DNA from 3 places in the Pseudescherichia vulneris genome. Region 2 is predicted to be linked to each of the others. Evidence: predicted binding sites of a transcription regulator. Region 2 holds the regulator's gene; each other region holds the start of a gene.
The links. The regulator CRP, encoded in region 2, controls carbon source genes, mostly activating them, when cyclic AMP is high. The targets are predictions, from matches to a motif close to ATGTGANNNNNNTCACAT.
Positions count from the first base shown of each region.

Region 1: a site for CRP is predicted at 1,966-1,983, ahead of pth (aminoacyl-tRNA hydrolase). Genes of this name have one in related genera too.
Region 3: a site for CRP is predicted at 2,031-2,048, ahead of deoC (deoxyribose-phosphate aldolase). Genes of this name have one in related genera too.

Region 1 is NZ_LR607338.1:2,190,187-2,194,828, reverse strand. It holds gene ychF (redox-regulated ATPase YchF) at 1-1,081, opposite strand, end outside; gene pth (aminoacyl-tRNA hydrolase) at 1,208-1,792, opposite strand; gene ychH (stress-induced protein YchH) at 2,066-2,341, shown strand; gene FN633_RS09350 (MerR family transcriptional regulator) at 2,507-3,547, shown strand; gene dauA (C4-dicarboxylic acid transporter DauA) at 3,551-4,642, opposite strand, start outside.
Region 2 is NZ_LR607338.1:1,242,948-1,247,589, reverse strand. It holds gene argD (bifunctional acetylornithine/succinyldiaminopimelate transaminase) at 1-124, shown strand, start outside; gene FN633_RS05135 (YccS/YhfK family putative transporter) at 121-2,202, opposite strand; gene crp (cAMP-activated global transcriptional regulator CRP) at 2,255-2,887, opposite strand; gene FN633_RS05125 (OsmC family protein) at 3,196-3,600, shown strand; gene FN633_RS05120 (phosphoribulokinase) at 3,652-4,521, opposite strand; gene FN633_RS05115 (YheU family protein) at 4,575-4,642, opposite strand, start outside.
Region 3 is NZ_LR607338.1:4,182,376-4,187,017, forward strand. It holds gene deoA (thymidine phosphorylase) at 1-1,001, opposite strand, end outside; gene deoC (deoxyribose-phosphate aldolase) at 1,108-1,887, opposite strand; gene FN633_RS17415 (TatD family hydrolase) at 2,173-2,946, opposite strand; gene FN633_RS17420 (patatin-like phospholipase family protein) at 2,943-4,016, opposite strand; gene FN633_RS17425 (DUF1328 domain-containing protein) at 4,133-4,294, opposite strand; gene osmY (molecular chaperone OsmY) at 4,424-4,642, opposite strand, start outside.

The sequences.
Region 1 (4,642 bases), 950 kb from region 2:
GGAAGTTCATCACATCGCCATCTTTCACGATGTAGTCTTTCCCTTCGGCACGCATTTTACCGGCTTCTTTCGCACCCTGTTCGCCTTTATAGGTAATAAAGTCTTCAAAGGCGATGGTCTGAGCGCGGATAAAGCCCTTCTCGAAATCGGTGTGGATCTTGCCTGCGGCCTGCGGAGCGGTTGCGCCCACCGGAATAGTCCAGGCGCGAACTTCTTTCACGCCGGCGGTGAAGTAGGTTTGCAGGTTCAGCAGTTCATACCCGGCGCGGATAACGCGGTTCAGACCCGGCTCTTCGATGCCCAGTTCGGCCATAAACTCTTCGCGATCGGCATCGTCCAGCTCGGCAATGTCGGACTCAACGGCGGCGCAAACGGCAACCACGACTGAACCTTCAGCGGCAGCGATTTCACGCACTTTGTCCAGGTAAGGATTGTTCTCGAAACCGTCTTCGTTGACGTTAGCGATGTACATGGTCGGTTTCAGCGTCAGGAAGCTCAGGTACTTGATGGCCGCCTTGTCTTCTTCCGTCAGGTTTTTCAGGGCGCGCAGCATGCCGGCGTTTTCCAGCTGCGGCAGGCATTTCTCCAGCGCAGCCTGTTCCGCTTTCGCATCTTTATCGCCGCCTTTGGCTTTCTTCTGTACGCGCTGCAGGGCGCGCTCGCAGGTGTCGAGATCGGAAAGCGCCAGCTCGGTGTTGATGACGTCGATATCGTCAGCAGGATCCACTTTGTTATTTACGTGGATGATGTTGTCGTTCTCAAAGCAGCGCACCACGTGGCCGATGGCTTCGGTTTCACGGATGTTGGTTAGGAACTGGTTACCCAGGCCTTCACCTTTGGACGCGCCTTTTACCAAGCCCGCGATGTCAACGAACTCCATCGTGGTCGGCAGAATGCGCTGTGGCTTAACAATCTCCGCCAGCTGATCGAGGCGCGGATCCGGCATCGGCACCACGCCGGTGTTCGGTTCAATAGTACAGAACGGGAAGTTGGCAGCTTCGATGCCCGCCTTAGTCAGCGCATTGAACAGGGTAGATTTACCGACGTTCGGCAAGCCGACGATACCGCATTTGAATCCCATGGTTTACATCACCTTAATATCTTGATAAACAACCTGTTAGATGAAACAGATCGCTGAAAAGTTAATAACTTAGCCTATTATACACGTTACAGACGCGCTGCGCGGCAAAAATGGCATTGTCCAAGGCTACTGCGCCTTAAACGCGTGCAGGCGATTGGTCGCCTTGACCAAATCCTCTTTCAGCCACAGCTCGGTGCAGCGCACCGCTTCGTCAACGGCGTCATCAATGAGCTTCTGTTCAGAGGTAGGCGGTTTGCCCAGCACAAAGCCCACAACTTTGTTTTTATCCCCTGGATGGCCAATTCCTATCCGTAAGCGATGAAAGTTGGGGTTATTGCCAAATTTGCTAATGATATCTTTTAAGCCGTTATGACCGCCGTGGCCGCCGCCCAGCTTAAACTTTGCTACGCCGGGAGGAAGATCCAACTCGTCGTGGGCTACCAGCACCTCGTCCGGGTTGATACGGTAGAAGGTTGCCATCGCTGCAACGGCTTTACCGCTGAGGTTCATAAATGTTGTCGGCACCAACAGACGCACATCTTCGCCTGCCAGGTTAATGCGTGAAGTAAAGCCAAAGAATTTAGGCTCTTCCCGCAGCGGGGCGCGATAGCGTTCGGCCAGCAGGTCGACATACCAGGCTCCGGCGTTATGCCGGGTAGCAGCATACTCCGCGCCCGGGTTGGCAAGGCCGACAATCAGTTTAATCGTCACGTCTCTTTTCCTGAAAAGTTCACTCTTTGGCGCGTAGTTTACGTGGTAGCGCGGGCGTTGACAAAATTCTGCCGCTAAAAGATAAAAACAGGAATAATTGCTATTTATAACTATTAGAAGTTGATTGAGTTCAGCGGTTTATATGTAAAGTTCTGTGAATAAGATATTTATAAATGTGATCTCGCCCGCACCCTGTCAAAGACGCCCTGCCTATACTTTATCCATAAGGATTGGGGATGTTTCCCGTTCAGACCACAACGCTGGAGGTGACATATGAAACGCAAAAACGCATCGAGACTCGGTAATGCGCTTATGGGTTTAGGATTAGTGGTGATGGTCGTTGGCGTCGGTTACTCCATCTTAAATCAGCTTCCGCAGCTTAACCTGCCGCAGTATTTCGCTCACGGGGCCATACTGAGCATCTTCCTTGGGGCCATTCTCTGGCTGGCAGGGGCACGCGTCGGCGGCCACGAGCAGGTGTGCGATAAGTACTGGTGGTTACGCCACTACGACAAACGCTGCCGCCGGGATCAACATAAGCATAGCTGATGATAACTATCTATTTTGCCGGGTGGCGCTGCGCTTACCCGGCCTGGAAAACAGTAAGCGACTCATGGGAGTCGTTTTTTTTCGCTTTTATTTTTGCATTGCGTCTTGACCCTCACGTAACGTAAGGCCCCAGAGTAGCGCCACTGGTTAGGACAAGGAGCCGCAATGTTAATTCAGGTAGGCGAGCTGGCGAAACGCGCCGGCATCACCGTTCGCACGTTACACCACTACGAACAAACCGGGCTGCTGCTGCCCTCCGCCAGAAGCGAGGCAGGCTACCGACTCTATAACCTTGCAGATGTCCAGCGCCTGCATATGATCCAGGCGCTGGCAAAAGCGGGGCTGGAGCTTGCCGAAATCAAGGACTTTCTGGAGCAGGATACGCTCTCGCTTCCCGATCTGCTCGATGCGCAAATCGCACTGCTGGACAGGCAACTGCGCAGCATTCATACGCTGCGCGACCAGCTTTGCACGCTGCGTAGCGGGTTGGAAGGGGAGAGCGAACCGGATCTGGAGTCCTGGCTACAGACTCTGGAGTTAATGAATATGTACGATCGCTGGTTTACCAAAGATGAGTTACAGCAGCTGCCGTTTGCCGCCGAAGGCGAACAGCTGGCTTCCCTCTGGGCGGCGCTGGTCACGGAAGCGCAGACGCTGATGGCGCAAAAGGTTGTCGAGACCGATGCCAACGCGATGGATCTGGCGATCCGCTGGATGGATCGCCTGGAGCAGGATACAGCAGGCAAGCCGGAGTTTCTGACCCGTCTTAATGAGATGCACAGCGTGGAGCCGCAGATGCGCGAGCGGACGGGCATTACGCCGCAGATTATCGACTACATCACCCGTACCTTTGCTGAGAGCAAGCTGGCTATCTGGCAGCGTTATCTTACCCCGCAGGAGATGGCCTTTACCCGCGCGCACTATTTTGACCGCCTGGCGGAGTGGCCGCCGCTGGTGGCGAAGCTGCACCAGGCGACGCGGGAGGGGTGCGATCCTGCGTCCGAACAGGGTCAGCAGCTGGCGCAGAACTGGCTTGCACTTTTCCAGTCCTACGCCGGGGACAATCCCACTACCCAGCAGAAATTCCGCGTTGCTATGCAGCAGGAGCCGCTGCTGATGAAGGGAACCTGGATGACCCCCGAGGTGCTGGCCTGGCTACAGCAGGCGATTGGGGTAATGATGCAGCGCCGGTACGCCGCACCCTAATCTTTACAGATCCGCCAGCGCCGCTTCCCGGTTGGGATAGAACGCCAGTCGCCCGGCAATCGGCTTCACGCCTGCGCGCGCCATCGTGCGCAGGGGCTGAAACTCCAGGTTGCTAACCCGTAGCTCACAGCCTTCCGGCAGCCGTTTGACAAAGCGCTGGAAGGCATCCAGTCCACCCGCGTCCAGCACCGGTACGGCATCGCACTTCAGCACCACGATACGCTTGCCAGCAATCCGTGACGCCAGATCGTTAAACAGCCCGTCTGCCGCGGCGAAGAAGAGCGGCCCAATGACTCGCAGCACGGTGACGTCATCGGGCACCTCGACGTTAACCGGGGCGAGTCGGGTCATACGGGCGATGCGGCGCATAAACAGCAGCGACGCCAGCACGATGCCGACGCTGATGGCGATAACCATATCGAACAGCACCGTCAGCGACATGCACATCAGCATCACCATGATGTCGTCCGTCGGGGCGCGTCGCAGCAGGTTAACTACCTTATGCGCTTCACTCATGTTCCAGGCCACCATCAGCAGCAGGGCGGCCATGGCCGACAGCGGCAGCCATGAGAGCAGGGGGGCGAGCACCAGTAGAGCGAGGATCACCAGCAGGGCATGGATAATAGCCGCCACCGGCGAGGTTGCGCCCGCCCGCACGTTTGCAGCCGAGCGGGCAATCGCCGCGGTCGCGGTAATGCCGCCGAAGAAGGGAGCGATCAGGTTGCCCAGCCCCTGACCGATCAGCTCGTTATTGGCCTTGTGCCGCGTGCCGGTCATGCCGTCGAGCACCACCGCGCAAAGCAGCGACTCAATTGCCCCAAGCATCGCCATGGAAAAGGCGGCGGGCAGCAGCGCCTGCACCGAGGCCCAGCTCAGGGTAAACGAGGAGCCGGGCATCTGCCACGGCAGCACCAGTTGAGGCAGAAGCTGCGGAATGCCGTTGCCCTGGGTGCCGTCAGCCAGCAGATAGTGAAAGCGCGAGCCGATGGTCGCCACGTCAACGCCAGCCAGCTTGACCAGCGCCATCACCGCGCAGCCAGCCAGCAGGGCGGGAAGATGGCCGGGAAGGCGGATCCCGAGGCGCGGCCAGAGGAT
Region 2 (4,642 bases):
GATGGTGCTGAACGCCGGGCCAGACGTGATGCGCTTTGCCCCGTCGCTGGTGGTCAGCGAGCAGGATATTGATGAAGGCATGCAGCGCTTTGCCGTGGCGGTAGCCAACCTTGTCCGGGCTTAATCTTTACTCCACCGGCGATTAAGCCAGATGCCATGATGCGGGCGCTGACGCCATGCCACCGATGAGATGGTGTGCATGCTGTTCAGATGCCCGATAATACGCTGGAGATGCATCTCCATCGGGCTCATTGGGCCGTGGGTGCGCGTCTCCGGCGCTTCAAGAATATTCGCGTCCCCGGATGCTCCGGCCCCGTCATAGTCCAGCCGCTGCTGGCAGCGCTGAAGCGCAATTTCGCATGACTCCAGATAGCGCTGGGTCAGGTCCGGCGTCAGCATGGCATGCTCCCGAGCCAGCGTTGTCAGGGCGTTAATATGCTCGACGATAAACTGGCTATGGGTCACCCAGAGCTTCATGTCTTCCAGATAGTGGGTATTGAACCCCGGCTCCTGCATCGCCTGATTCAGCGAGTTAAAGAGGGCGTTGTGCGCCTGGTTGACCCGTATCCGCTGGTAGGCCAGCGGCGTCGGCTGCGGATCGTCGCTGAGGATCAGGCGAATCGCATCCTGATCCTTCTCAATGGCATCATGGGCGTTTTTCCGCAGTAGACCGCTCTGCCACTGCGGCCAGAGCCAGACCATCCCGCCGAAGGCGATCAGGCAGCCAATCAGGGTATCGATCAGCCGGGCAACGATAAAATTCTCGCCGCTCAGGGTCAGAATTTGAATCGAGTACACCGCCGTAATGGTGAATCCTACCGTCGCCCAGCCGTAGCTCTTGCGAATGATCAGGTAGCTGATTAGCGTGATAAATAGCATGCCCAGCAGGGTATACCCCTCCGGAACATGGAAGTGCAGGGCAACGCCAGCAACCGTTAACCCTGCCAGTGTGCCTGCCGCCCGATGTAAAATACGTACCCGAGTAGCGCCGTAGCCGTTCTGCGTAACCAGCAGCACCGTCATTAGGATCCAGTAGGGCTTCGGCAGATGCAGGGCACTGCCCATCAGGCTGGCGATGCTCAACATGACGCTGATGCGGGCGGCATTGCGCAGCGCCGGAGATTTCAGCGACAGATAACTCTTGAGCGCCTCCCACAGCGGCTGGCGGCGCTGCTGGTCGGCCATCAGGTCGCGGGTATAGAGTGGGCGCTGGGTGCGCAGCACGCGGGCGATGCGGCTAAAGTGCCAGGCGCAGAACTGCCCAACCGGATTTTGCGGATGTTGGCGGGCGATCTTCTCCAGGGCACCAATCTGCTTCTCCATGGTGAAGCGGGTCGGGTAGCGATGGTACAGAATGTCGTCTGCCAGCACCCGAAGCCGGGCAGCGACCACCTGCGCATTCCAGCGGATCACCGCTTCGGCGTGGCTGCGCTCCACCAGCTTCTGCACCTCTTCCGGCTGGTGCAGGCTGACCGAGATGTGCTCCTGCAGATCCAGCGCCACCTGAAACGCCCGCAGCAGACGCTTGTAGTCGTTATGCTGGTTGGCGGCGAGCATATGCAGCTGCTGATAGCACTGGCTGATGAGATCCACCGCCTTTTGCTGACGCGCCAGCAGCGGCGGCAGGGCCTTCTCCGGATCGGCGTGCTGCGTCAGCAGGCTGTATTTCGCCTCGCAGTAATCGGCGAGCTGGCGGTAGAGCAGGCTCAATGATTCGCGCAGGGGCTGCTCGCGCCACAGCCAAAACCAGAACCAGTTAAATGCGCCATACCAGAGCGTGCCCAGGGCGTAGATGAGCAGCGGTTCCCAGACCGGCATATTGCCCGCCAGGCTGAGGGTAAAGATAGCGGCGATAAGCGAAGCGGGCAGCAGACGTGCGTGTAGAGGACTGATTTCCGCCGTGACGCCCAGCAGCATTGCCAATCCGGCGAGGATCAGCGGGAGCGCAACGTTGGCCCCCAGCAGCAGCTGCACCGCCAGGCTACAGCCAGCAAACAGCGAGCCGCCGATAACCAGGCGCTTAAAGAAGCGTTTGTGCGGCGTATCAAGACCGGCAATGTTGCAGCAGGCGGGCACCAGCGAGAATAGCAGACCATGCTGAAGATGACCCAGCGCCAGACCGATGGCCACAGGAAGACACAGCACCAGCGTTTGCCGCAGTGCGTAGTTAACTTCGGGGTGGTAGATTAACCTGCGCCACATGAGGAGAAGAGCAAAAACGGCGTCCGCAGAGGCGATACGCCGTTCTTAAAGCTTAACGTGTTCCGTAGACGACGATGGTTTTGCCGTGCGCGGAGATCAGGTTCTGATCTTCCAGCATCTTCAGAATACGGCCTACGGTTTCACGGGAGCAGCCGACGATCTGGCCGATCTCCTGGCGGGTGATTTTGATCTGCATCCCGTCCGGATGGGTCATGGCGTCCGGCTGTTTAGCCAGGTTCAGCAGGGTCTGCGCGATGCGGCCGGTGACGTCGAGGAAGGCGAGGTTACCCACTTTCTCAGAAGTGACCTGCAGGCGGCGTGCCATCTGCGACGAAAGACGCATCAGAATATCCGGGTTGACCTGGATCAGCTGACGGAATTTTTTATAGGAAATTTCGGCCACTTCACAGGCGGTTTTCGCCCGTACCCATGCGCTGCGCTCCTGGCCCTCTTCAAACAGGCCCAGTTCACCGATAAAGTCGCCCTGGTTCAGGTAAGAGAGGATCATCTCTTTCCCTTCTTCGTCCTTGATGAGCACTGCCACTGAGCCTTTGACGATGTAGTACAACGTTTCCGCTTTTTCACCCTGGTGAATCAGCGTGCTCTTCGATGGGTACTTATGAATGTGGCAATGAGACAAGAACCATTCGAGAGTCGGGTCTGTTTGTGGTTTGCCAAGCACCATGCGCGGTTATCCTCTGTTATAAGCTGGCGCCAGTCGCGGGACGCATCCGGCGGCTGGGGTTGCAATCATATGCTTCCCGAATCCTGGGAAGGGGGCCGTCAATATAAGCGTGCGGCCTGTAATGGTTGAAGTCCTCTGCATACCTGCATAATGTCAATACATTACCGTAGCATCCCGACTGTTTTAGCATAGCTTTTGCCGTGTGTCTCCTGGTGTCTCGCTTCAGCTTGATGGATGTCGCCTTCCGTTGCGCGTTTTACTCGGCGCGCGTAATCTGTCGGGAAAATTGCCACTCTGGAGTGATGAAAATGCAAGCACGCGTAAAATGGGTTGAAGGGTTAACGTTCCTCGGCGAATCCGCCTCTGGCCATCAGGTTTTAATGGACGGCAACTCCGGGGATAAAGCCCCCAGCCCGATGGAGATGGTGCTGATGGCGGCAGGCGGATGCAGCGCCATCGACGTGGTGTCGATCCTGCAGAAAGGCCGTCATAGCGTGACCGATTGCGAAGTGAAGCTGACCTCCGAGCGCCGGGAAGAGGCCCCGCGTCTCTTCACCCACATCAACCTGCACTTTATCGTTACCGGCAAAGAACTGAAGGATGCGGCGGTATCCCGCGCGGTAGATCTCTCGGCGGAGAAGTACTGCTCCGTGGCGCTGATGCTGGAGAAAGCGGTTAACATCACCCATTCATACGAAGTGATTGAGGGATGATTTTATGCCCGGTGGCGCTGCGCTTACCGGGCCTACATGACGCGCATTGCCTTATTCAATCTTCTTGCCTTCCATCAGCCGCTGCACCAGCGGCAGCATGATCAGCTCCATCGCCAGCCCCATTTTGCCGCCCGGCACCACCAGGGTATTGATATGGGAGATAAACGAGCCTTGCAGCATCGCCAGCAGCCAGGGGTAATCTATCCCCTCCAGATCGCGGAAGTGGATCACCACAAAGCTCTCGTCCAGCGAGGGAATATTTTTGGCTGCGAAAGGGTTTGAGGTGTCGACCGTGGGGACGCGCTGGAAGTTGATGTGGGTGCGGGAGAACTGCGGCGTAATGAAGTTGATATAGTCATCCATTGAGCGTACCACCGAGTCCATCACCGTCTCCCGGGAGTGGCCGCGCTCGCTGGTGTCGCGGATCATCTTCTGGATCCACTCCAGGTTGATAATCGGCACCACCCCCACCAGCAGATCCACATGGCGTGCCACGTCGTGCTGGGGCGTCACCACGCCGCCGTGCAACCCCTCATAAAACAGAATATCGGTAGGTTCCGGCAGCGGCTGCCACGGCGTAAAGGTGCCCGGAACCTGGTTCCACGGCACGGCTTCGTCGTAGGTGTGCAGATACTTGCGCGCCTGCCCGGTGCCGTTGTGACCATACTCGATAAAGGTCTGCTCCAGCAGGCCAAAATCGTTGGCGTCCGGGCCAAAGTAGCTGATATGCCGCCCGGCATCGCGCGCCTTGCGGATTGCCATATCCATCTCCGGACGGGTATAGCGGTGGAAGCTATCGCCCTCCACCTCGGCGGCGCGCAGCCCGAGCTGAGAAAAAATTTTACGAAAGGCGAGGCTGGTGGTGGTGGTTCCTGCACCGCTGGAACCTGTCACAGCAATCACCGGATGTTTGGCTGACATAGCGAACGACTCCCTGATAAACAGCAGAAGAGGGCGGATCGCCTGACGCAGCGTTATTCGCGAAACTGTTTACGGGGCATAATATTGACCGTCTCGTGTAGCTCTGACCACACCAGCACGG
Region 3 (4,642 bases), 2.9 Mb from region 2:
AGGTATTTTGCGTAGTTTTCGACGAAGTCAGCGGGACCTTTTTGCGCGGCCACCATGCGGCCAAAGACCTCTGCCGCTTTGCCGTTGTCCAGCACCGCCTGCAGCTGCTGGCGGGCATCGGCGTCGTCGCGGGCAAGCTTGCCGGAGATCAGCATCTCCACGCACAGCGCCATGGTGACGTCGAGCAGGCGCGGGTTGCGGTATTCACCGGTCAGGAACTGCACCGCCTCGCGCACTTCCACCGCGTTACCGGCGCTGGAGGCGAGGACCTGGTTCATATCGGTCAGCAGGGCCGTGGTGCGCACGCCTGCGCCGTTGGCGACGCCAACGATGGCTTCGGCCAGCGCTTCAGACAGTTCATAGGTAGGCATAAACGCCCCGCTGCCCACTTTCACATCCATGACCAGCGCATCCAGCCCTTCCGCCAGCTTTTTCGCCAGAATAGAGGCGGTAATCAGCGGAATAGAGTCAACCGTGGCGGTAATGTCGCGGGTGGCATAAAAGCGCTTGTCTGCCGGGGCGAGAGAGCTGGTCTGGCCGATAATCGCGACGCCAACATCCTTAATAATGTCCCGGAAGCGGGTATCGCTTGGGAAGATGTCAAAGCCGGGGATGGCTTCCAGTTTGTCGAGGGTGCCGCCGGTGTGGCCCAGACCGCGTCCGGAGATCATCGGTACGTAGCCGCCGCAGGCTGCCACCATCGGGCCAAGCATCAGTGAGGTTACGTCGCCCACGCCGCCGGTAGAGTGCTTATCGACAATCGGGCCGTTCAGGCTGAGGCTTTTCCAGTCCAGCACCGTACCCGAGTCGCGCATCGCCATGGTCAGGGAGACGCGCTCCGGCATTGCCATGTCATGGAAGAAGATGGTCATCGCCAGCGCGGCGATCTGACCTTCTGAAATGGTGTTATCACGAATGCCGTTGATAAAAAAGCGGATCTCTTCGTCGCTGAGGGCATGGCCATCGCGTTTTTTTCGAATGATTTCTTGAGCGAGAAACAAGGTAACCCCCTGGTGTATAGCATCAGAATTGGCGGGTGGCGCTACGCTTACCCGCCCTACGATCCAGTAGGCCTGATAAGCGAAGCGCCATCAGGCGAATCGACTCTTAATAGCTGCTTGCGCTTTTGCCGTCGCCGTGGCCGAGGGCCTTCAGCAGGCTCGCCAGCAGGCTAGACGCACCAAAGCGGTAGTGACGTGAGTCAGCCCACTCTGCGCCGAACAACTGGTCGGCAATGGCCAGGAACTGCGCGGCATCTTCTGCCGTACGCACGCCGCCCGCCGGTTTGAAGCCTACGGTTTTCTCCACGCCCAGGTCGCGGATAGTTTCCAGCATAATGCGCGCGCTCTCCGGGGTGGCGTTGACCGGCACCTTGCCGGTAGAGGTTTTAATAAAGTCTGCGCCTGCTTTGATAGCGATTTCAGAAGCTTTACGGATCAGGGCTTCCTCTTTCAGCTCGCCGGTTTCGATGATGACCTTCAGCAGCACGTTGGCTTCTGCACAGGCGGCTTTACAGGCCTGAACCAGATCGAAACCGATCTGCTCGTTGCCGGCGATCAGCGCCCGGTAAGGGAACACCACGTCCACTTCGTCCGCACCGTAGGCAATGGCCGCGCGCGTCTCTGCCAGGGCGATCTCAACATCGTCATTGCCGTGCGGGAAGTTCGTCACCGTGGCGATGCGGATCTCCGGCGTGCCCTGCTCTTTCAGCGTCTTACGCGCAATCGGAATAAAACGCGGGTAGATGCAGATGGCGGCGGTATTACCTACCGGGGTTTTCGCCTGGTGACACAGGGCGATCACTTTCGCATCGGTGTCATCATCGTTCAGGGTGGTCAAATCCATCAGTTGCAATGCGCGCAGGCTGCTTGCAGTTAAATCAGTCATAACACTCTCCAGAAGCTGAAGACGGCGTTTGCCGGTTCATTGTTTAACCGGGCGGGTCTGTTACTATTCTAACATCCTCCCGCCACGACACTTCGACGAACATCACAGTTAATAAAAACGTCATGCAATGTTGCACAATATCAATGTGAGATACGTCACTGTTTAAGCCGTTCGTTGCGGCACTGCCCGGAACGGCTGACATGTTAGAATTCTAACATAACAGCGCCCTAAAACGCGACATATCGACGGAATATCGCGCCAGGCGGGAGAGAAATGATAAAATTTTCACATAAACGTTTGATAGGTATTATCAAGAAGCGTAGCAGCTATCTCATCCGGGGACTCCGGACGTAGCTCACAGAGTGTGGTAAAGACGCGGGCAGCCTGCTCGGGGCGGTTAGGCTGTCCCTGGAAACCGTTGAGCGGCATATCCGGCGCATCGGTCTCCAGCAGTAAAGAGGAGAGTGGCAGGCGGGCGATAACGTCGCGGGTCTTACTCGCCCGCGGATAGGTGATAGTGCCTCCGACGCCAATCCGGTAGCCCATCTCGACAAAACGCTGGGCCTGCTGCAGGCTACCCGCAAAACCGTGTACGACGCCGGTGCGCGGCAGACTATGACGCTTGAGATGCATCGCCAGCTTGTCATGAGTACGCCGGGAGTGAAGGATCACCGGCAGATCGTACTGCTTTGCCAGCCGCAGCTGCGCATCAAGCAGCTGTTCCTGCTTATCAAACTGCGGATCTTGTCGATACAGATCCAGCCCAATCTCCCCTATCGCCACCAGCCGGGTAGGCCGTGCGGCGAGCTGCTCGGCCAATCTGTCAATGCACGCTGGCGTATGATTTTCTATCACGATCGGGTGAAGGCCCAGCGCGGCATAGACGGCGTCAAACCGCTCCGCCAGCGCCAGCACGCGGGGAAAATTGGCCGCTTCGGTGGCAGGAACGACAATCGCCTCAACGCCCGCTGCGCTGGCCTGAGCCAGGCTCTGCGCCTCCTCGCCGGTAAAGGGCGGAAAGTCAAAGTGGCAGTGGGTATCGATAAAACGTTGCGTCATGCCAGGTTCTCGTTATTGAAGGTCGTATCGTTGGCCTGCGGCGCATCGACCAGCGGGGTGGTCAGCACATCGTTTGCCACCACCGCAGGCGGTACGACCACCGTCGCCGGGGTGATAATTCTTGGCGCATGGCGCAGCAGCGGCGGCTCATCCACCAGCAGCTTACCCACGGTGGCGAGGAAGTAGCGGCCACACAGCCGCCCCATCTTGTAGTCATCGCGCAGCGCAGGCAGGCGACTGCCGAGGGCCATGCTCTTCAGCAGGCGCGGCGGGTAGATCTCAAAGATCCGCAGCTTGCCAGGAGGCTTCTCAATAAACTGCTGGATCGCATGATAGCTGTTCTCGTGGTGGTGAACGAGGTTAACGAAAGGCTGAAGGCTGCCCTCGCCCAGCCAGCGCTCCATGCGCTTAAACCACTGCGGCGTGTAGTACATCTGCGACGGCACGGTGCGGATCACTACGATGGTTTTCGCCCCCCGCTTTGCCGCCTCCTGCACTGGAATGGCGTCGCTTATGCCGCCGTCGAGATAGTTAATCCCGTCCAGCATAACGCCGCTGCGGTAAAAACCGGGGATAGCGCTGGTAGCGCGGATCAGATCCATCCAGGTCTGGCTGGTTGGCGAGAAGTAGCCAGGGGTGTAGTCATCGCCCCGGCAGGCGCACATGTAGAACAGCTTGCCTACGTCAAACAGGCGGGCGGCGGTATCCATCGCCAGCGGCATATCCCTGGCGGTAGACTCCACCAGCCAGTCGAGATCGATTAGGTTGCCGCCGCGCACAAAGCGCACCGGATTGAAAAATTCACGGGAGGTGGTGTAGCGCATGATGACTTTGCGCGCGTAACCAGGCTGATGACAGAGGTAGGCCGAGATATTTTGTGCGCCAGCGGAGGTGCCGAAGAAGAGTTCAAAGGGATTGAATTGCGCGCGCATGAATTCGTCCAGCACGCCGGCAGTGAAAATGCCTCGTTGACCGCCGCCTTCACAAACTAAGGCGAGCCGCCCTGGGCGAAAGGAACTCAACGCCAGCGGCGCTATATTGCCGAGCGTAACGGGAATTCGCTGCCCCACCCTGCTTTCCTTCCATTATTTTAGTTATTAGAAGCCTATCGCATTTTTGGGCTGTCAGAAACCGTGAAAGCCAGTCACAAGGACTGGCTTTACGATTAGCGGGAATTCACGGCTCGCTACGGACGCCGACGTCCCATGAACAGGCTGACCAGGAACAGAATGATCCCGACAACAAAAACAATTTTCGCTGCGCCTGCTGCCGTACCCGCCAAGCCACCAAAGCCCAGAGCAGCGGCGATTAACGCGATAACCAGAAATATAATGCCCCAACGAAACATAAGATTCTCCTTTCCTTTACCATAGTTAACGTTACCGCTGTTAGTGAGTGCTCAGGCTACTCACCGGCGATACTTACTCGGTGTGATGCTCACGTCCCCCGTTACACTGCGGGGGATCGCATTATGAGATTACTTGTTAACTTTAAGATCGTTTTTCACACTTTTCACACCATCGACCGCTTTGGAGATGCTCTCCGCACGTTCGATTTGTGCCTGGGAATCCACCGTACCGGACAGCTGGACCACACCATCGGTGGTTTCAACTTTCACTTTACGTGCCGGAACGATGTCATCAGCTAACAGCTTAGCTTTAATTTCGCTGGTGGTAGCAGTATCACCTGCATAGCC